DNA from 2 places in the Priestia sp. JSM ZJ58 genome. Region 1 is predicted to be linked to the other one. Evidence: riboswitches for the same ligand, from Rfam matches in the RefSeq annotation. Region 1 holds a riboswitch; the other holds the start of a gene.
The links. Region 1 has a riboswitch for ZMP and ZTP ahead of ACH6EI_RS12380 (phosphoglycerate dehydrogenase). Riboswitches for the same ligand answer to the same signal wherever they lie in the genome.

Region 1 (11,443 bases):
TACTTCCAGAGTTAAGCAATATCCCTCTTTTTAAAGCACGAGAGTATAAAGATTTCATTGAAATAGAAGGTTGAATATGCACCCATATAAAAAAGCCTCCTTCAGGATTCGTCCATGTTGCTATATCTCCTGCGTATGTTTCCAAAGCATTCAGCATCACTTTTCTTCTTGTTCGCAATTCCGTTCGTACAGTTTCCATATGCTGTTGATATAAGCCATTTTTAAACCATTCTGCTGCTACTCTTTGAGATAATGAGCTAGATCCATAATCTGTTTGCATTTTAATATCCGCCAAACGCTCAATGACTGGTTCTGGGCCGACTATCCATCCGATCCGTAATCCCGGGCTTAGTGTTTTAGAAAGACTGCTAACATATAACACGTGTCCATTTTTATCTAAAGCTTTTAATGGCAGCGGAGGCTGTTTATCTAGCCATAATTCGCGGTATAAATCATCTTCAATAATAGGAAGCTGATGTTCCTCACATTCTTTCAACAAATCGTAACGCCTATTTTGTGACATTAATGTTCCCGTTGGGTTATGGAAACATGGATTTGTATATAAAATAGCTTGCCCTTCTTGAGGGTCGGCGCGTTTTATAGCTGTTACTTTTATTCCTTCCTCATCCATAGCAAGGCCTTTGAGTTTCATTCCGGCTGATTGAAATACATGTAAGGAATATAGATAAGAAGGTTTTTCGAGCAAAACCGAAGAGTTTCTTTGCAGCAGTCCAATTGAAATAAGCTGAAGAGCTTGAAGAGCGCCGGAAACAATTAAAATAGAATCTGGAGAAGATTCAATCCCTATTGTTTTCATATATGCACTTAATTCTTTTCGTAAAGGAAAATACCCCTTTGGTTCTTCGTATCCTAGAACCTCCATATTTTCTGCTACTTTTTCTACGGCGTATTTCATTTTGTTTTTAGGAAATATGTCAGGTGAAAGCTCTCCTTTGCTTAATTGAATAAGGTTTGAGTTAAATTCGGATTCATTAATATCTTGTACCATTGCTTGACTCGGATGATGCATGCCTGATTTCACATGAACATCCCAATCGGGCGGAGTTGTAGCCAAAAGTGTCCACGTATTATTTATAACGATGGTTCCCTTTCCCATCTTACCTTCAATTAAACCGTCCGCTGTTAATTCCTCTAATGCGGTGATGACCGTACTTCGGTTAACATCAAACATAGCAGCAAGCTTTCGCTGACTAGGAATTTTACTTCCAATCGGCCATTCTCCACGCGCAATTTTCTCTTTCATAAAATCAATGATTTGCTTGTATTTTGGATAACTCGAACTGTTCTCTTGATTCATACACGTACTCCTGTTTTTAAAGTGGTTGGGTTAATTGCTTTTAAACTGGTTGAAGACATTTTATCAAATGTTTATTAACATGGGAACCACAATAGATACTGGTTGGATTCAAAATGAAAAATGGAGATGAATAGGTATGAAATTAACGTTTAGTCTGGTGTTCTTACATATACTGATGATTAGCTTATGGGCTTCAGCATTTCCAGTTATTCAAATAGGGCTGGAATCGTTTTCTCCTCAGCACCTCGCTTTTGTTCGGTTAAGTATTGCTTCTGTAGTGCTGTTAGTTATTGCAATAGCCACACGCATGTCCTTGCCTGATATAAAAGATATTCCACTTCTTTTAGCGCTCGGTTTTTTAGGCTTTACCGTCTATCACACGGCCTTAAACATTGGAGAAAAAACGGTAAGTGCGGGTATTGCGAGTTTACTGATCTCGACTACTCCTATTTTTTCTTCGCTTTTAGCTATTTTTCTTTTTCAGGAGGAGTTCGGAAAAAGAAAATGGATTGGATCTGCAGTAAGCTTTGCTGGTATTGTACTTTTAACCTTCAGCAAAGAAAATTTTGTACACTCAGTTAATGGAATCTTACTGGTTCTGCTAGCTGCCCTTGCAGAAAGCGTCTATATAGTATGTCAAAAAAATTTATTAAAAAAATATGGTTTCCTTTCTTTTGTGACGTACAGTATTTGGGGAGCTGCAATTTCTATGCTTGTTTTTTTACCTGGGTTAGAAACGGAACTTGCGTATATCTCTGTCAGATCAGCAATAAGCGTGATATATTTAGGATTATTTCCAACCGTTATTCCCTATATGGTACTCGCTTATCTGACATCGCGTATAGGTTCTGCTGAGGCTGCCATCTCTCTTTACTTAACTCCTGCGCTGTCCTTTTTCTTAGCGTGGCTGCTTTTAAAAGATATCCCGAGTGCAGCTTCCATTGCTGGAAGCATCATTACGTTATGCGGCGTGTTGCTTACACATAGTAAAAGAAAAGTAGTGGTAAAAGAGACAATGTTCACAATGCAAAGGTAATGCGTATGGCTTAGGGAATTCTCTTAGATGCTATGTTTTTATTTATATATTTTATTTAGAACATACTTTAATTTCTTCTTTTTGCAGTTTAATTAATAATTAATATAAAAAAGCGCCCTTCTTTAATGTTTGAAATTTAAAGAAAGGCGCTTTTTTATGTAGTTTCTAATTCTGCTTTTATTTTCCCAGCCACTGCGTGAGTCAGCTGCTGAAGATCGTAAATCTCTTCTCCTGAAAGTACTACGTGTCCGTTTAAAACGTGGTTATGTTTATATGCTCGATACGTCACTTCAATACTTTTTATCGCACGCTCTACTTCATCATTCACCATAATGCTTTCATAGTGATAGGATAGTGTTTCAATTCGAATCTGCGTATTTTTCATATTCATTCACCCTCCATGAGTCGTTGACTAAAAATATGACTGTTAGAGGTCGACTATACATAAAAACTTTTTTGTTGCCACCTAATTTGTTATTTAGAACATATTTTAATTACTTAATTGATGTCTGCTCTTCTTTTTTATAAAACCTCAAAATAAAACCCTACTCTTCAGAGCGGGGTTTTATTGCTTGTAATACCAGCCTTTTTTATCTAAAAACTGCTTAACTTTTACAAAATCCAGTCCAGCTGCTGTGAGTTCAGCTGACGGATTACCTATTGCATGTACGTTTAATTCACTGTCAATTCCTTCATTTTTTAAGAAAGTACGAAACTCTGTTTCCATGTCTTTACTTAATCCGCCTGTTTTAATTGTAACTGGGATAGGTTCTACGTCTTTCATTTGCACGAATCCGCCTGGAACAGCCCATGCTGCACTCGTATAGCCATATACGCTAAATACCGTGCCTTTTTTTATAGTTCTGAAATTCTCTGTTACATTCGCATATTTGTAGACTCCAATATCCTTCTTCGCTTTTACTTGAAAAGAATATTTATCTCCGAGTGAAGTAACCTTTGGTAATGATTCTTCTATAGGATTACTTACACCCTTAAGCAATTCCATCATTTTAGCTAATGTTTTCTCATCAGCTTTTCCAGTTGACGTTAATCCATACTTTTCTTGAAAAGCTTTAACAGCTGCAACAGTTTCACTGCCATATTGGCCATCGGTTCCTTTCTGGGAAAGCTCAAATCCTAATTTAATTAAGTTTTGCTGCAGTTCTTTTACAGCTAGTCCGCTATCACCTTGCTGCAATTGTGCTGATGGCTGATTATTTTCCACCACCGTCACCCCTGTGTTAATACTATTAAAGAAATCCAGATCCATTTCATTGATATCAACATTGCCTTTAATCCCGTTTACTTTTCCTTGATCTGTATATTGAAACATAGACCATCTATCCCAAATGGCCGTATCACCTGGATTAGTAAACCCCTTGGAACGGTTACTTCCACTGTAACGAGCTATCCATAGCGGATATCTTGCCACGGCGCTTGTAAAATTGGATTTAATAAAACTATACCCGGTGTAAAGAATAGGCGTAATGCTTGTTTTCCTTTCAATATATTCCATCCATCTAACTGCAAAGGCTGTGACCTGCGCTTTTGTTTTCCCTTTATTTTCTTCCAAATCTAAGCAATGAGGCAAATCAACCTTCATGCTGCCTAATTTATTTAAAAAGAAATTAACTTCTGCAATAGGATCATTATCAGCATGAGCAAAGTGATAAAAGCCTACACTTAGACCTGCATTTTTTGCTCCTATATAATTATCATATGATTTTTTATCTAAGAAGGTTGTGCCTTCTGTTAATTTAATATACGCGCCTTTTACCCCATCCGACGCCACTTTTGCCCAATCAATTGTTCCGTTGTGATGAGAAACATCAATGACCTTAATATTTTGATTATTACGGTTTTGCATTGCTATCACTCCTTCATACAAACTATGAATAAAAAAGGAAATGGCAACTGATACAGGCCTATTAAATAGATATTAGGCTTTATAAAAAACCGTACAATAAGAAGGGCTTTTGGTAGCCTTACCTTATTATAAGAAATGAATTTGTGCAATTTCATAACGTTAGAAGAGCTATATTCGTTTATACTAATAATATGAAGATATACTGTATAAAAAATGGAGGAATATGATGTCTTTAATAAAAGAAGCACGTAGGTATGCAGAACACGCTCATACCGGCCAAATGCGCAAGCTTTCCGATACACCTTATATTGTTCATCCTATTAACGTAGGTAATATTTTAGAAAAAGCAGGTTTTAGTGAAGAAGTAATTGCAGCAGCTTATCTGCATGATGCTGTAGAAGATACAAGTGTAACACTCGAAGAAATTGTACGAAGATTTGGTTTAGAGGTAGCAGGGATTGTTGAAGCTCATACAGAAAACAAATCAAAAAGCTGGGAAGAACGTAAACAGCATACAATTCAAATTGTGAAAACTGGTTCTCTTGAAGTGAAATCTTTAATTGTAGCAGATAAATTAGACAATTTACGGTCTTTAAAAGAAAGCTACGATCAGCAAGGAGATACGATTTGGAATAGTTTTAAAAGAGGATTCGAAAAACAGAAATGGTACTACGAGTCCATCAGCAAATACGCTGAAAAAGGATTGGAACCAAGCCAAATTCCAAGTTTTTTTAATACGTACAAACAAGAAGTAAATGATTTTTTTAGAAGTTAATATTCATATGAAGAAATTAGAAAACACTGAAAATAACTATTGCGAACGTGCGTCATACGTATTAAAATATAGTAGAGTCAACAGGCAATAAAGACTCTACATAAGCGGGACTGTAGTTCAGTGGGAGAATACTTGTCTGGCAGACAAGGGGTCGTGGGTTCGAATCCCATCAGTTCCATAAAACCAGTCGCATCAAGAGTTTAAAACACTTTAAAACTCTGCCGGATGGAATGGGTGTAATACTATTTCATCTGACCTCTTCATGATTTTCATGAAGAGGTTTTTTATTTTCTTTTTACGATTGATCCTCATGATTTTTATAATTATTCTTTTCACTGCTCCTGCTTACAATTTCTCTAAGTTCGCCCTCGTCGCCTTTTGCATTGATGATTTCAAAAAGCTGATTCAGCCCTTCACTTGTTTCATCGTTTGGTTCTTTGCTCATTCTATCCCCTCCTTTTGCTTTTAGGGTGCCCATCTTTTTCGCATTGTTTCATGTAAAAAGCAATTTATCAATATTAATCGGCCATAAAAGTATACCTTTACGATCCTTGTACGATTACTGGTTGTACAGATATACTCAATCAATCCTTGAAATTTTGCAGCGTTTTATAGGGTTTCTAATACTCATCTATAATGAAATAATCATCACAAACTTCGTTAAAATCGTTCTCTTCTTGGAGATCTCCTTCTTTATCTTTAGATATCTCGGTTTCTTGTGTAAATAGTCTAAAAAGCTTGTTTAACATTGTTTCACCTCGTATCTTTCATTAATACATTCAGTATGATTCATTTATATGAAGCCAGTATGAATTGAAACTTAAGATAATGTGAATGTAGACATGAACGTGAGATGTTAAGCATGCTTATATCCTGGACAAAAAAGTTACTTCATTCTACTTATGTATTATCGCTTTGCTTCTTGAGTCCTCAACTTCTTTAAATGCCGTTCAAATCGCTTGCGTAATCGGAATTATACGTTTGCTTGTTTTTCTTTAGTTATATCTACAATCAAACGAAAAAACGCAAGCTATAAAAAAGAACTTTGGATGCTACTGTAAAGTTCTTTTCATAAACACTTACCGTTTGTTAAGAACTGTATTAAATATGAAATAGCTCATACACTTCTCATACAATCGCTAAGACCTATTCAGTTAACAGTCCTTCTTACGTTTTTTCTCGAACCATCCATATGCAATTTCAGCTTCGATTTCTTTATTTCCTGGAGAAACTAAGAAAATAACGTATGAACCGTTGTTTGGAAAGATAAATTTGCCGTCTTCATCACTTACTAATGTACTTTTCGGCGGAACAACACGGTTAAATACGTTTACCCCTTTAGCAGGAACGCCTTTTACCATTTCTGCAAATTTAATTTTCCCTTTTGGCTTTGAACGTATTGTAGTATTTGCTGGACTCACATTATCTGAAGTTGTTCCTTTTCCAGGGGGGATAGAATTAAACCAAATTTCAGCAGTAAAAGGTTCGTTTGAATAGTTAGTGATAGTAAAAGCATTCACAAATAAATCTACTCCGGAGCCGGAAGGGTTCACTAATCCGCCCCAAGCGTTTCTGTTTCCGCCAAAACGAATAGGCTCAGTTTGTCCAACAAAATAGTCTCCTTTTAACGATTGATATAAAGGATTAGGTATATTAACGGATTTAATATACGGTTTGCTCGACTCGTAATTTGACATACAATCGTCTCCTTTCTGGACTATATTTTAGGAGTTTTTTCTGTAAATGCTTGGACACATGCATATATAAATATATTTAATCTTTATATAAACGCAAAAAGATAGACCCGGTACTGAGCCTATCTTTTTCTATCGTTTTTACAAAAAATTTCCCCTTGGCCCTTTCCTTACTAATGCCCTCGTCGACTGCTGGTGTATAAACGGATTGTTTTTTGACTTTATATTCCGATGCTTTTTTTATCCGTCTACTATCCCTTCTTAAAGTAGTAATCACCTATTCTTTTGTAGTCATAAAATGAAGAATCTTTACCTTTTTTTCACAATACTCAATAATTTCATAACAGGTTGTGAGGATATCATGTCTAGACAGTTCTATTTCATCCAATACAAACTTTGAAAGCTGCTTTTGCAGAACCTCCAGCTTTTTGCTGTCTTCTTCATCGATCCACAGTCCTTCCGTAATACATACATCTGCTAGTTTGTTAATAGATTGAGCCGTCCAGTTTAAGCCGGCTGAAGAAACGGTTATTGTCAGTAAATCATTTTTTATAGCTAAAATAACCTGACACACATGGGTATAGGCATCAACTTTCTTTTGGATAAATGCTTTGCGAAGCTCTTGCTTGTATTGCTCTTTCGACATCGCTATAGCTACGACAGACGTAATGAAAGTTCCTGCCAGCGCGATGAGCGACCCTATCAAAATTCCTATCATTTCTCCTGACAAAACGTTCACCTCTTTAAAGGTATTTCTATATGCTATGGGAATGAAGGAAATGATATGAGGATAAGCACCATGTAAAAACAGCCCTAACTTAGAAAAGTTAGGGCTGAAACACTAAAATAGGATGATAACCAAATTAGATAATACGACTTGTAATAATTCCTTCAATTTGACCAATTTTTTCTTCTAGCTCAGGCACAATCTCGTCACTTACTTGATTGTCAATATCGATCATTGTATACGCATATTCACCGCGGCTTCTGTTCACCATATCTGCGATGTTTAAATTGTAGTTTGAGAATACTTGCGTAAGTTGTCCTACCATATTTGGTACGTTGTGATGGAAAGCAGCTACGCGTTTTTTCCCAGTGTAAGGAAGAGATGCATTCGGGAAGTTCACTGAATTTTTAACGTTTCCTGTTTCTAAGAAATTTTTCACTTGACGTGCTGCCATTACCGCACAGTTTTCTTCTGATTCTTGAGTTGATGCCCCTAAATGAGGAATTGGCACAACATTTTTCATGTTCAAGACATTTTGATTTGGGAAATCTGTAATATATCGACCAACTTTTCCACTTTCAAGAGCAGCTTTCATATCTTCTTCGTTTACAAGCTCACCGCGTGAGAAGTTCAAAATATGAACATCTGGTTTCATGATGCTAAACGTCTCTTTATTGAAAACACCTTTTGTATCGTCCGTTAATGGAACGTGAACCGTAATATAGTCAGATGCTGCAAATAGTTCTTCTAGAGACATTGCACGCTGTACGTTGCGAGACAAATTCCAAGCTGTATTAACAGAAATGAATGGATCAAAACCAATTACGTCCATATCTAAATCAAGCGCGTCGTTTGCTACAAGAGCACCAATTGCACCTAAACCAATAACGCCTAATGTTTTACCTTTGATTTCTTTTCCAACAAACTGTTTTTTACCTGCTTCAACTAACTTAGGAATTTGATCACCTTGGCCGTCTAATCCTTTTGTCCATTCAACTCCAGCAAATAAGTTACGAGAAGAAGCCATAATTGTAGTTAAAACCATTTCTTTTACTGCGTTTGCATTAGCTCCTGGCGTATTAAATACAACGATACCTTGCTCCGTGCAAGCGTCCACCGGTATATTGTTAACCCCTGCTCCAGCTCGTGCAATAGCTTTTAAATTTTGGTCAAATGCCATGCTGTGCATGTTAAAGCTACGCACGACAATCGCATCTGGATTTTCGCTGTCGTTGTCAATTTGATAACCTTCTTGATTAAAAACATTTAGACCTTTTTGTGCAATGTTGTTTAATGTTTTGATTGTTTGTACTTTTTCTAATGTTAATGTGCTCATTTTGTACTCTCCTCTGATTATCATCGTAGTTTTACATGTTTTTACCTTTGGATAAAGGAACTTCATTTTTAATTTTTTTAAAAGTCTGGTTTTTTAGCCTACATGTCTGATAACTTCTATATCCTCTCCCCCTAAACAGAAAGAGGTAAGAGATATGTATTAATCCCTTACCTCTGCCCAGGCGAACGGCTACGTCACTATATGCTTCCTCACGGTTATCCGCGTTTCGCCAGTCACATATAGTCTTTGAAATTAAGTATATTCTAGCAAACTCTTTCAGAACGTTCAACCTTTTTTTAAAAGTTTGCTTTTTTCAGTCTAATTTTTAATCTCTTTGGTGAATCTCCTAATATATTGACAAATACCCTAATACATGTTAAATAAAAAGAGTGATTAGCACTCTATCTATTCAAGTGCTAATTATTTTGTAAGCCCTATTTGGAAAGGAGAACTTCTTATGTCAAAAAAAGAATTTAAAGCCGAATCAAAGCGATTATTAGAGATGATGATTAATTCCATCTATTCTCAAAAAGAAGTATTTTTGAGAGAACTTCTATCAAATTCAAGCGATGCAATCGATAAAATTTATTACAAAGCTTTAACAGACGACTCCTTGCGTTTTAACAAAGAAAGCTATTACATAAAAGTAACACCCGATAAAACTAACCGTACCTTAACCATTACGGATACTGGAATTGGCATGACGCAAGAAGAGCTTGAAAGTAGCTTGGGCACAATTGCGCGAAGCGGTTCCCTTGCGTTTAAAAATGAAAATGAAACAAAGGACGGACACACGATTATTGGCCAATTCGGCGTTGGGTTTTACGCAGCGTTTATGGTGGCAGATGTCGTAACGGTGATTAGTAAAGCGTTAGGCAGCGATGAAGCCTATAAATGGGAATCTACTGGTGCTGATGGTTATACAATCGAACCTTGCGACAAAGAAACGGTTGGGACTCAAATCATTTTAAAAATTAAAGAAAATACAGAAGATGAAACGTATGATGAGTATCTAGAAGAGTATCGTTTAAAAGAAATCATTAAAAAGTATTCAGACTTTATCCGCTACCCGATTAAAATGGACATAACGGAAAAACGGCCTAAAGAAGGTTCTGATAACGAGCTAGAAGATTATACAGAAGAACAAGTTATCAACAGTATGGTACCGATCTGGAAGAAAAATAAAAATGAATTGACTTCAGAAGACTATGAGCAGTTTTATTCAGAAAAGCGCTACGGATTTGATAAACCGCTCACTCACCTTCATATTAATGTGGATGGAACGATTCGCTACAATGCTGTTTTATTTATTCCAGAAAATAGTCCGTTTGATTACTACTCAAAAGAATTTGAAAAAGGGCTTGAACTGTATTCAAACGGAGTCTTAATTATGAATAAATGTGCAGATCTTCTTCCAGACTACTTTAGCTTTGTAAAAGGTATGGTAGATTCTGAAGATTTATCTCTTAATATTTCACGTGAAATTTTGCAGCAAGACCGCCAGCTTCAGCTGATTGCCAAAAACATCGGCAAGAAAATCAAAAACGAATTAAAAAGCTTGCTTAAAAACGAACGTGAAAAGTACGAGAAGTTTTATGAATCATTTGGCCGCCAGCTAAAATACGGCGTTTACAGTGACTTTGGCAGCAACAAAGATGTATTAAAAGACCTGCTTTTATTCTATTCTTCTACAGAGAAAAAGCTCGTAACACTAAACGAGTATGTATCGCGCATGCCTGAGGATCAAAAGTATATCTATTATGCATCAGGCGAATCGTACGACCGAATTGAAAAGCTTCCTCAAGCAGAATTGGTTGCAGATAAAGGATACGAAATTCTGTATTTTACAGAAGATATCGATGAATTTGCGATTAAAATGTTAATGACGTACGAAGAAAAAGAATTTAAATCTGTTTCAAGCAGTGACTTAGGGATTGAAGCAGAAGAAGAACAGCTCAATGAGTCTGAGGAAAAAGAAAATAAAGAGCTATTTGACTATATGAAAAAAGCTTTGGCGGGAAAAGTAGGAGATGTGCGCGCGTCTAAACGTTTAAAAACACACCCCGTTTGCTTATCAGCTGATGGTGAAGTAACGATTGAAATGGAGAAAATTTTAAGTGCTATGCCTGACAATCAGCATGTAAAAGCAGAAAAAGTGTTAGAAATTAACGTAAATCATGATGTATTCGCTTCTTTAAAAGATGCATTTGAAAATGACAAAGAGAAACTAGACCTTTATACAAATTTATTATATAACCAAGCTCTTCTAATTGAAGGCTTATCTATTAGTGATCCCGTTGAATTCACAAATGATATTTGTAAAATCATGATATAAAAATCAGGCGCAGAATCATTCTGCGCCTGATTATATGCATGGCATAATAAAAGTAGTTATATAGTAAGAAGCGATAAAAATGGGTACGGGCAGTTCTTCTGTTACTCTTATTGAGTGTTTTCCTTGTTTAAAATGAAAAAGGTCTGATTTAAACTCCGCGACTTTTTCTCTTTTTTGATTAAAAATACATGCTTCCTCTACAGCTTCATGACTACTTAACATGTAGACGTTATTTCCCCATCTAATTTCTTGTGCTCCTTCGTTTTTGATTATTCCTTTACCTAATAGATCCCCCACTGTTTTTCCACTTTCTTTTATCACCCACCGGTGTTTCTTCACGTGATCAATAAACACC
Region 2 (11,443 bases), 1.6 Mb from region 1:
AGGATATGTTTTATCTTTTATTTTTGACGCGAATCACCCTGCTTTTATGATTCTCATTTTATTCCTTATGCTGACGGTCGCTTCCCAAAATGTTGTAAAGAAAAAAAAGCAGGGGTTTAAAGCTTTCTTTCGTGTATTTGTCACTCTTTTTATTGTAGAAATCCTGACCCAAAGCGTTATGCTCGGCCTACATATTATCCCTGCTACTCCGCGATATGTCATTCCTGTCAGCGGTATGATTATTGGAAATTCGATGATTTTGGCCAATTTATTTTTAAATCGGTTAGACGCTGAAGTAAATAGAAGGCGAGACGAAATTCAATTGATTCTGGCGCTTGGCGGAACTCCTAAACAAGCTATTCATAGTATTTTAAATGCCGCAATCAAAGCTAGCATGATTCCTACTGTAGAAAGCCAAAAAACAATTGGACTCGTTCAGCTTCCCGGCATGATGACAGGCCAGATTATTGGAGGGGCAGATCCGATACAAGCAGTCAAATTCCAGCTGCTCATCGTTTTTACTATCCTAGCCTCTGCTACGCTTTCCTGCGTCATCTTAAGCCGCTTAACATATCCTACCCTTTTTAATAGCTATCAGCAGCTTATCCGTGAACATACATAAAAAAGAAGAAAGGAGTCTCCTTTCTTCTTTTTATTGAGCAGCTTTTTTTAACCTTGTTCCTATGTCACTTCCAAAGGTCACTCCTAAATCACCGAGCCATCTTCTATAGGCAATACTCAGTCGGTCCGGATTCAAATGAAGCTCTGCTTGTAAGTCAAGCGGCAGCTCTTCCGGTTTTTGACTTTCTACAATGCTCGTATCTTGTTCAATAATAAGCTGCTGAAAATCACGGAAATATTGATCAGGTTCATCAAACGAATAGTTTCTAGAAACCAATGCAAACACGGTCGACTTTCTTTCCTCTTCAGGTAAAACCGCAAACAGCATCGAAAAGATTTCACCCGTTTCATAGTTCACTTTTTTCAACCTTGCAACGGTAGGACGAAGAATTTCAAAAGTATAATAAATAGTTGCAAAGTTACCCGTACCATCTGCATCTGCGTACACAGCGATTTCATCAGAAACGTATCGGTTATCTTTCCAATGTACCTTATAATCAGGAATTTCGGCGTAGTCCGAGTGTCCAAGGCTTCCTTCGTGAACAAAAGCCAAATGGCTTACATCTAAAAAGTTTTCTACTACACGAGGAGCTGCTGCCTGCAGAGTATGAGGGTTGGCGCAAACCGTTTTAAATCCGGGGTTAAGGTATTCGTCATACTGAGGAAGAGGAGTATCACTTGCCTCGCTGTTCATCTTCACCCATATAATCCCGTACTTTTCAACGCAATCATATACCTGTGCTTTTGCTTTTGAAGGAATAGCTCTTCCCGGCGGCTGTTGAGGAATTTTCACACAAGCCCCGGCTTCATCGTATTTCCATCCGTGATAAGGGCACACAATGCAATCATCTACTACTTTTCCAAGAGATAATGCTGCACCACGATGGATGCACAAATCTTTAAATGCTTTAATGGCATTAGTTGTGCGAAAAAGCGCAACTCGCTCTTCTAAAATCGTTACTTGCAAGGGCTGATCCGTTAAATCATGTGAATAAGCTGCAGGCAGCCATTCCTTAGCCAATACTAAATCTTTAATCATCTGCATCGCCTCCGTACGATAAGTGAATTTATTTCTTGTTTATAAAAAAAACCGCAGAAATAGAAGGAGTTCTTCTAATTCCGCAGCTTTTTCATTCCGTAAAACAGACTATAAGCACGCGAAGATTTTACATAATTGCAGATAGAGCGACCTTAGCACTTCATCTACAATGACAATACGTATTCATCGCTATTTTTTTAATCTCAAAACCTAACCCTTATATATTGAATAAAGAGCGGCCAGCCGCTAAAAGCTTTTCTGTCCACTGATTTCTCTTATTTTCACTTTATCAATTTCCCACGGAAAAATCTCTTGCTTTGTAAGCATCTCTAACATAATTTTTTCGGTTAAACGAATAAAAGCTGCGGTTTTAAAAACCGCAGCTTCCTTTATCATGAGCTCATATAACTGGCTGTATATTTTTTCGTCTGTTTTTGTATTTCTTGATTTAAATGTTTGAAAAATGAGAGGGTTTCTTCATAATCCGTCGCTTTTTCATGAAACTTCAATGTAAGATTTTCTTCAAACAACGTTTCTCCTTGATGACCGACCGCTTTCAGCTGAACATCTGTAACAATACCTTGCGAAATTGAACATAATAAATAATTAAAGCAATGAACCGGAACGATATGCATCAGATGGAAATCATCGATAGTTCTATCACTTTTTGTTTTCTTAAATTCCACAGTGAGTTCTTCCGGATGAATAAACACATTTATATGCTGTTTGGACAAACAAGTAGGATTCATTTTTTGTGTATACTCACAAAATTCTAGTCCAATAAATACAGAATTCTCGGAGTCAGCTTCAATGAAAATTTGCGAATTTTTTACCATTATCCTCGTCCTCCATATTCAATCTAGTTACCCCACCACTGGCATTTGCTTGTAGAATATTACCATTTCCTCTCTATTTTATCATTGATTTTTCTCAGTGCCTATTTAACAAGCGGAAGTTCTCTTTAAAAGAGAGGGAACTGACAGGCAGTTCTTTATGTGAGAATAATAAAAAAAAAGACACCTCTTTTGTTTTCTTGAGGTGTCCTTTAATATCATCAACCTGTGTTACGCAACCCTGCTGCAATGCCGTTAATCGTTAATAACGCTTCTTTTAAAAGTTCTTCATTTAACGTTTCAGCCTCATCTTCACGCAGCTTGGAAATGACCTTAACTTGTAAGAAGGTTAGAGGGTCCACATACGGATTTCGTAATTTAATAGATTCTTTAATCGTAGGAAGATGATCCATTAATTCTTTTTGACCCGTGATTTGAAGAATCATTTCTTTCGTAACATTATACTCTGTTTTAATAGCGGTAAAAATCCGCTCTGAAATAACCGGGTCTTGTACCATTTCCGTATATTCTTTTGCTGCCATTAAATCTGCTTTTGTTAAGGCCATTTGCAGATTATCAACGGTCGAGCGGAAAAATGGCCATTCTTTATACATTTGCTGAAGAAGCTGTATATCTCCGGATTTCTCTACTAAGTGCTGTAAGCCCGTACCTGCAGCGTACCAGGCTGGAAGCAGCTGTCTGCTTTGCGTCCATGCAAATACCCACGGAATCGCTCGTAAGTCTTCAAAGCGATCACTTCCTTTTCGACTCATTGGACGTGACCCGATATTTAAAGCCCCCAGCTCAGGAAGAGGTGTAGCTTGTTTAAAATACGTTAAAAAGTCTGGATCTTTGAAAACAAGCTCTTGATATTTACGTAATGAAGCAGTTGAAATCTCGTCCATTGTTTCTTCCCATTCATGTGTACGAATATCACATTGTTCAGCTTCTTGGGAAACATTTGCTGCCGCTGTAAGAAGAGCTGAGACCGCTTGCTCAAGACTTCGGTAAGCAATGTCATATAAAGAGTATCTAGAAGAAAGAACTTCTCCTTGCTCTGTAATTTTAACGCCGTCTCCTAGTGTCTCAACAGGCTGAGATAAAATACTTCGGTTTAACGGGCCACCTCCTCGGCCTAGTGAGCCGCCTCGACCGTGGAAAAACTTCAGACGAACTTGATACTTCCTCGCCATATCGTGAATTTCCTGCTGCGCTTTGTAGAGCTTCCAATTAGCGGTAAGCGTTCCTCCGTCTTTGCTTCCATCTGAGTAGCCAAGCATGATTTCTTGCAAATCCTGCTGTTTTCTTAAGTGCTCTCGATAAAAATCTAATTGAAATAGCTGTTCCATAATTTTAGGGCCTGCTGTGAGATCATCGATTGTTTCAAGCAGCGGAGCTATATTTAACTTACTTTCAATGCGGCCATCTGCATGAAGGCGATAAATACCCGCTTCTTTGGCAAGTACCATGACTTCTAACAAATCACTTGCAGACTGGGTCATACTGATTAAATAGACTTCAATAGATCTTTCTCCAAATTCTTTATGTGCTCGATGAATCATGTTAAATACTTCAATTACTTGCTGCGTTTCTTTGGAGTAATTCTCTACAAACGATATCACAGGTCTTGGATCTTGAAGCACCTTCCCTAGCAGCTTAACTTTTTCCTCTTCTGTTAAGGCTGAATAATCTTCAGCTAAAGAAACAGCATGGAAAATTTCTTTGATCGCCGCTTCATGTTCTCCGCTGTGATTACGGATATCAAGCGTTGCTAAATGAAAACCAAACAGCTCAACTTGGCGAATTAATTTGCATAAGCTTTTTAACTGATAATCCTGAGGCTGGTGCTTTTGCAAGCTATCTTTGATTAGAAATAAATCATGTAGAAGTTCTTCCGACCTTTGATAACCTGCTTCTGACTCTCCAACTAAATTTAATTTATGAAGCATAATCGTAAGCTTGCAGCGGTATACTTCGTGTTTGATTCTCCATCGCTTTTTCTCAGGCAGCAGGGATATTTCTTGATTAATAGAATCAAGAAGGTTATCTGAAACTGCGACTCTTTTTGTAGACTGACTTAACCTTTGTCTCAATTGAGTAAGCGACTCTTTATATTTACGAATAGCTAACTTCCTTTGTTTGACAAGCGTTTGCCACGTTACTTTGGGAGTTACGTTTGGATTTCCATCTCGGTCTCCGCCAATCCATGAACCAAATCGAAGGATATTAGGCACCTTCCAATTTTCTTCGGGGTAATTCTCCTTCAAGGAATTTTCCAATTCCTGATGAAGTTGAGGAAGCACTTCAAATAACGTTTCATCAAAATAATATAATCCATTGGATACTTCATCCATTACGGTTGGTTTGCGATCTCGCAGCTCATTTGTTTGCCATAAAATCAACACTTCGCTAAACAGTCTTTCTTCAATTTCCGTACGTTCACGTTTTGTTAACGTTGGATTATCTAAGTTTTTCAGAAGCTCAGCCATTCGTTTATGAATATCAAGAACACTTCGCCTAGTGGCTTCTGTTGGATGAGCCGTAATGATGAGCTCTAGAGATAAAGTTTGAAGCAAGTTAGCAATTACGTCTGGTGCCACGCCATTATTTTTAAGGGAAACAACGGCACTTTCCAATGAGCCCGGCTGCATAATAGAATCTTCTTGCTGCTGATATTCGCGTCTGCGACGAATTCGATGATTTTGCTCTGCAATATTAACTAAATGAAAATAAACTGCAAACGCCCGAATAACCTGCTCGCGCATCGGCTGTTCAAGAGTAACGATTTCATTTTTTATTTCTTTATAGATAGCTTCATCTTTGTTTTCTCTAAGTGATTTTGCCACTTCGCGTATTTTTTCTACTTTGTTGAGCAGTTCTTCTCCACCTTGGTGAACCAGAACTTTCCCCAACAATTGACCGAGAAACTTTACATCACGGCGCAGAGCAGTGCTGCTGTTTTGTCTTTCTGCTGCTTCTACTGTTACCATTAGACTCGACACCTTTCTTCATAAATGTTGTACTTTTTAAACTTTTTAGAAAATTATATTAAATTCATATTACCATGAACGAAAATAAATTTCATATAATTTTATTTCCTCCTCTCGGTTAGGAGGAAAGATTCATCAAATATAAAAAAGAGGTCGAGACATAACGAAATGAATCCAATCTAAAGACGAACAAATGGGATACATAGGCTGAACCGCTTGTGACACCGCAGTTGGTTTCCGTGCAAGACTTCGCTTTCCGCGGGAGTCTTCGCCTTGCCCTCCAATCAACTGCTAGAAGTACCTACACACACGAAAGCTACGTTTAACACAACAAAAAAAACGAACCACTAATCAAGCATCTTGATCAATGGTTCGTTTTTCACTTGAGCTAAAACACTTTTCAGCCTCTCTTTTATCCTACCAAGGTTGTCCTAAATCCAATACCGAGGCTAGTTCATTGCTTTTTTTACGCACTTGTTTACGCGTGGCAGCGCGATCTGCCCCCGTTTGAAACAGGTATTTTTCTTCTTCTGTTTCTGGAATAAGCTCCGGTACTGTTCGGGGCTTTCCATCATCATCCATTGCCACAAAAGTTAAAAATGATGTGGCTGCAATTTGACGCTCCCCGGTTTTTAAATTTTCTTTAATCACTTTCACAAATACTTCCATGGATGAACGACCTGTCCATGATACGTATGACTCCAAACATACAGAATCCTGAGGCGTAATAGGGTGCAGAAAATGAATAGAGTCTGCTGAAGCTGTCACACACTCTGTACGACTGTGACGATAAGCTGAAATAGACGCAATCATATCAATATCACTCATTAACTTTCCGCCAAATAACGTATTGTGATTATTAATATCATTAGGAAAAATGCGGCTCGTTCGAACGGCCTTTGTATCTTTACAATAATTTGCTTTCATTAGTAAGAACCTCCATTGATGCCTATCATAATAAGAATAAAAGAATGAATGAACCTATACTAGCATATTTTGATAAATTTAGCTTTACAAAAAACTCGTTGATTTATTTACAGAAAACAAAAAAGAGAAGAAAAATTCTTCTCTTTTTTGTCTATCGAATATAGCTTGATCCAAACGTTTTACCTAAAGAATCACTGTATAGGTCACTTGACTTTACAGTCCATTTCCCATCTTCTTTCACCATAAAAATTCGTAGGGGACGACTTCCGTCTTTCGTTTCTAACTCATTTACAATATCTTTGAATTTAGAAGCCGCAAACTCTTCAGAGTGTTCTGTATCGTAATCTTTCGTTTCATCTGTATATGCTCTCTTAAGCTGCGATACGTATGAATATAAGTCTGATAAATTAAGAGTAGTGTACTCCACTTCTACTACGGCTTTATTATTTGCATTCGCAATCACATTTGTTTTCACGCTTGCTTTTTCTTTTAAAACATCTTTATACATGTTAAAAAAATCTTTTTTTGCGTTGTCGGTTAAACTGTTAGAAAAAGCACCTTTTAATTCCTCATTAAACGCTTTTTTCTGTTCTTCTATGACAGCTGTTTTGTCTGCTGTTACATATTTATCATAGTCTACGTTTTCTTTGTTTAAGTAAAGGACTTCTGTATAAGCTTGCAGAGCTTTTTCTGGGTCTTGCAGCTTATTATAGCTTTTCGCGTATTTTTTCGTATCCAGTGTTAATGTCACTTCGTCAATTTTTTCATCATAATCAGATGATGTTGGCTGAAGCCCAATTTTGTACTTTTTATCTTTTTTGACTTCAAAGACAAACGTTAAATTTTTTTGCTTTCCAGCGCCAATCTTGTCAGATGTACTGTTTTCTAGTCCGAGCTCACGACTGTTCACTCCCGTTTTTGGGGACAATTGTTCATCTCCTTCGTATAAATACACACCGTCATAATCTGATAAGGATATACTGTTTTTGGATACATTTTTCACTTTCAAATCAACTTTCAACAGCCCTTTTTCTTCACTTGTAGCTCCTTCATCACTATCTACTAAAATATAAGAAGCGCTGTCAATGGATGCTTCAATCGTCTTATTTTTAGCCGAAGTGGATCCTCCCGTTTCCTTAGAACTGTTGCAAGCCGCTAATACTAGCATAAGTACAAAAGCCAAAGCCAAAACATTCATTTTTTTCACAGCTGCCTAATCCCCTTTATTTTGTTTTTTTAGAACTTTATCCCAAATAAAGGTTCCCTCTATATAAATACTTAAACCTTAAAATCTATATTTTTTACAATATTTTGATAAAAACTAAGTCTAAATTCTCCTCTCATCTAAATAAAAAAAACACGAGCATCAGCTCGTGTTTTTTATTTAGATTGAAAATTTTCTTGATTGATTTGTTCAGCTTCTTTCATATATCGGTTAGATTTGCCACTTTTAATTCCCCAGTAATAAAAAGCTAATGATACACAAGCAATCACTACCATATCCCATCCGAAAGGCAAAATATTTTTGCCTCCGAATTTTTCGCTTCCTATGTAGGAAATAAAAATCATGCACGCTAAATAGATAATCATCCAAGCCCCGGTTAAAAATTCTTTTTTAAAGCCTACCCATTTATTTTTCGCTTGGTAATAAAAATAAATGGGCAGGCCAATTGCCATAATAAAGATCACTTCACCTGTAAGCGGCCACCTTGCCCAGTAAAGCGTCAAAGAAGCAAAAACGAAGCCGCATGGCGCAATAACTGATGCCCCTTTTAAATAAAATGGACGGTAAAAGTGTGAAGCCGTTTTTCTTAATGTTATAAGCGCTACAGGGCCCATAATATAAGAGATAAGCGTCGCTACTGAGATCACTTCTGCTAAGACACCCCATCCTCTAAATAAAAAGAGAAACAAAAAGCAAGCTGCTAAATTTAGCCACATAGCTGGGCGCGGAACATTGTAAAGTGGATGAAGAGTACCAAATATCTTTGGCAAATATCCATTTTTCTGCATCCCGTATAACATTCTAGAAGTAGTTGCCGTATATGTAGCACCTGTGCCGGAAGGGGAAACAAATGCATCTGCGTATAACACAATTGTTAGCCAGTTAATTCCAAGTGCAATCGCTAAATCAGCAAAAGGAGAATTAAAATTCAAATGATTCCATCCATCAGCAATTGATGACGGACTTACTGCTCCGATAAAAACAATTTGCAATATAATGTATACAATTCCAGCAATAAAAATTGAACCAATTACAGCTACCGGAATTGATTTATTAGGTGATTTTGCTTCTCCTGCCATATTTACAGGACTTTGAAACCCGTTAAATGCAAACACAATACCTGATGTTGCAACTGCCGTTAAAACACTGGCCCACCCATAAGGAGCAACCCCATGCTCACTTGAAAAGTTTCCACTATGAAAACCAGCAAAAAATAAAGCCCCTGCCGTTAAACCAGGAATAATCAATTTAACAATCGTAATAAATGAGTTTGCTTTAGCAAAAAGATTTACCGTCCAATAATTCACAAAAAAGTAAACGAATAATAACAAAGACGCAACTGCCAAGCCCTTGGGCGTTAAAATGCCATTATCTACTAATTCATGAGTCCAGCGAGCCCATTTCCACGGCCAAGTACTCATATATTGCACAGATGCAATAGCCTCCACTGTTATCGTTGAAGCGATTGAAATCCAGTTAGCCCAAGCAGCCAAAAACCCAATAAATGATCCGTGTGAATACTGAGGATATTTAACCATCCCCCCTGCTTGTGGAAACATGGCGCCCAGTTCAGCATATGATAGAGCAATGGTCAAAATAACCACCATTCCAATAACCCATGAAAAAATAGCCGCGGGTCCCGCAATTTGAGCTGCTTTCCATGCTCCAAACAGCCATCCCGAACCAATAATCGAACCTATGCCTGTCATGGTTAAAGCAAATGTTCCCATCTTCCTTTGCATATTGCTCATCCAAATCTACTCCTCTTCCCTAGGAAAATAAAAAAAACACTTGCGAAATTTTCTCAAGTGTTTGCCCAGGCGCGCGGCTTATACGCTATATGCTCCCCCATGGTCATCCATGTTGCGCCAGTCACATATAGGAATATATTTTTTATCAGTATATAATATTCATTACTATTACTCAATACACAAAAATATTTACATTGCTTTTCTAAAAATAATAAATTATTCGTAAAATTTCGAATAATCCTTCTGAAAACCTCTTTTAAATTACAAAAAGAACTAAAATCCTAACTTTCTCTATCATTTAATTTTTTTACTCCACGAGCAAATTACCTTCTACAAATTATATTAATATATATTATTCATTTACAAAATAAGAATTAACAGCTATATATCCATAGAATTCTTGCACTAGACCCTTTACTTATATACAATATGAAGAAAAGATACTAAAGTGAACTGCCCACCACTTAGCTACGCTTGAAGTGGGACACTGCTTTTGGGAAAACGTTAAAACCTACATATCATGCACTTCGCAACGAATGAAGTACTTCGAGCAAACTTCTCTGTTTACACAAGCAAAAAACAGGGAAAATTACGAAAAAAGATTGTTAGAGGGATGCTTATGAATTATGCAAATGTAAAAGTTCTTTATTTTGATGACGACGGAACCATTCCAAATCACCCTCGTCTCCCAGTTTTGTTGTATGAACACGTATTTATTAGTAAGAAAGAGAAAGTGGAGAGCATTTTTAATTCTCACAACTGGAAAAACAGCTGGGTAGGCGGCATATATGATTTCCACCATTACCACAGCAATTCTCATGAAGCACTAGGTGTAATTAGCGGATCTGCACGTTTAAAACTAGGTGGACATATGGGGGAAAATATCGTGGTGCATGCTGGCGATGTGCTCGTACTTCCTGCAGGCACAGGGCACATGCGTCTGCAGTCAACTGCTGATTTTAAAGTGGTTGGAGCTTATCCTGAGGGCATGGATTACAATTTACGAACAGGAAAACAAACTGATCGCCCTCACGTATTTGATGAAATTGCCCAAGTACCTATTCCTACAACAGATCCTGTTTATGGCGACAAAGGACCATTGACAGAGTGGTGGAACTAGACAAGCACTTATTGTCTAGTTTTTTTATTTGCTCTGTTTTATTCTTCCCATGAATCTCTATTGGAACATACAAATTCTTTTCTTATGATGCAATAGCAATATACTTTATCTCATCGAAATAACAAAAATTTCTCGGTCAAAACTAAATTTCTTCTTTTCCATTTTCTTTTTGCTTCAAGAGCAACTTCGCTTAGATTCCTCCCCTTTTTTTCTTTCATAATCATTTCAAATATACTCTCATTATAAGCTCTTTTTTGTTTTTCTAAAAAAATTTCCATGGATTATAACGAAATTTTCAAAAAACTTATTGCTTTACCATGTCAGACTTGCTATCATAGTGAACATTGTTAGATAAATTTTTAGTAGGAGGAGTAAAATTGAACAGAAAATTCATAATTTTTATTTTATTCATCATTCCATTTATTGCTCAATTCGCTTTTTTACCTTTTGTAAATAACATTCATCCAATTATTTTTGGATTACCTCTTTTGCATTTATGGTTATTTTTATGGGTCTTCTTAACGCCTGTTTGTACATTTATTATTTATCGTTTACAAAAATCTTGGGGGGACATTGAATAATGCAAGGAAATTTAACAGCACTTTTAATCACATCAGCAATTGTTCTTGTCGTTATCGCAATTGGCTTTATAGCGGGACGTGACAAATCATCTAGAAGCTCAGTTGAAGAGTGGGCTGTAGGTGGAAGACGTTTTGGAAGCCTGCTTGTCTGGCTTTTAGTAGGAGCAGATTTATATACTGCTTATACATTCCTAGGTCTTACGAGTACAGCTTATCAGGGAGGAAGCATCGCATTTTTTGCCATCCCTTACTCTGTTTTAGCCTTTTTAATTTCATACTTTTTTCTTCCAAAGCTTTGGACTGTTGCTAAAAAGCACAAACTTACTACGCTTGCTGATTATGCCAGAGAACGTTTT

Region 2: another riboswitch for ZMP and ZTP. It lies ahead of ACH6EI_RS20425 (glutamate/serine transporter AimA); the one in region 1 lies ahead of ACH6EI_RS12380 (phosphoglycerate dehydrogenase).

The regions. Positions count from the first base shown of each region.
Region 1 covers NZ_JBISEM010000001.1:2,313,153-2,324,595, forward strand. Annotated here, with positions in the region: gene pdxR (MocR-like pyridoxine biosynthesis transcription factor PdxR) at 1-1,318, opposite strand, end outside; gene ACH6EI_RS12340 (DMT family transporter) at 1,455-2,354, shown strand; gene ACH6EI_RS12345 (hypothetical protein) at 2,509-2,739, opposite strand; gene ACH6EI_RS12350 (GH25 family lysozyme) at 2,920-4,221, opposite strand; gene ACH6EI_RS12355 (HD domain-containing protein) at 4,448-4,996, shown strand; tRNA gene ACH6EI_RS12360 (tRNA-Ala) at 5,103-5,174, shown strand; gene ACH6EI_RS12365 (hypothetical protein) at 5,292-5,441, opposite strand; gene ACH6EI_RS12370 (DUF6143 family protein) at 6,151-6,693, opposite strand; gene ACH6EI_RS12375 (hypothetical protein) at 6,968-7,420, opposite strand; gene ACH6EI_RS12380 (phosphoglycerate dehydrogenase) at 7,554-8,753, opposite strand; ZMP/ZTP riboswitch at 8,922-9,000, opposite strand; gene htpG (molecular chaperone HtpG) at 9,211-11,088, shown strand; gene ACH6EI_RS12390 (tubby C-terminal domain-like protein) at 11,119-11,443, opposite strand, start outside.
Region 2 covers NZ_JBISEM010000001.1:3,949,695-3,961,137, forward strand. Annotated here, with positions in the region: gene ACH6EI_RS20390 (ABC transporter permease) at 1-622, shown strand, start outside; gene ACH6EI_RS20395 (aromatic ring-hydroxylating dioxygenase subunit alpha) at 653-1,660, opposite strand; gene ACH6EI_RS20400 (hypothetical protein) at 2,053-2,496, opposite strand; gene ppc (phosphoenolpyruvate carboxylase) at 2,715-5,483, opposite strand; gene ACH6EI_RS20410 (hypothetical protein) at 5,619-5,771, opposite strand; gene ACH6EI_RS20415 (acyl-CoA thioesterase) at 5,901-6,410, opposite strand; gene ACH6EI_RS20420 (DUF5105 domain-containing protein) at 6,562-7,608, opposite strand; gene ACH6EI_RS20425 (glutamate/serine transporter AimA) at 7,791-9,386, opposite strand; ZMP/ZTP riboswitch at 9,443-9,521, opposite strand; gene ACH6EI_RS20430 (cupin domain-containing protein) at 9,907-10,506, shown strand; gene ACH6EI_RS20435 (DUF3311 domain-containing protein) at 10,884-11,087, shown strand; gene ACH6EI_RS20440 (sodium:solute symporter family protein) at 11,087-11,443, shown strand, end outside.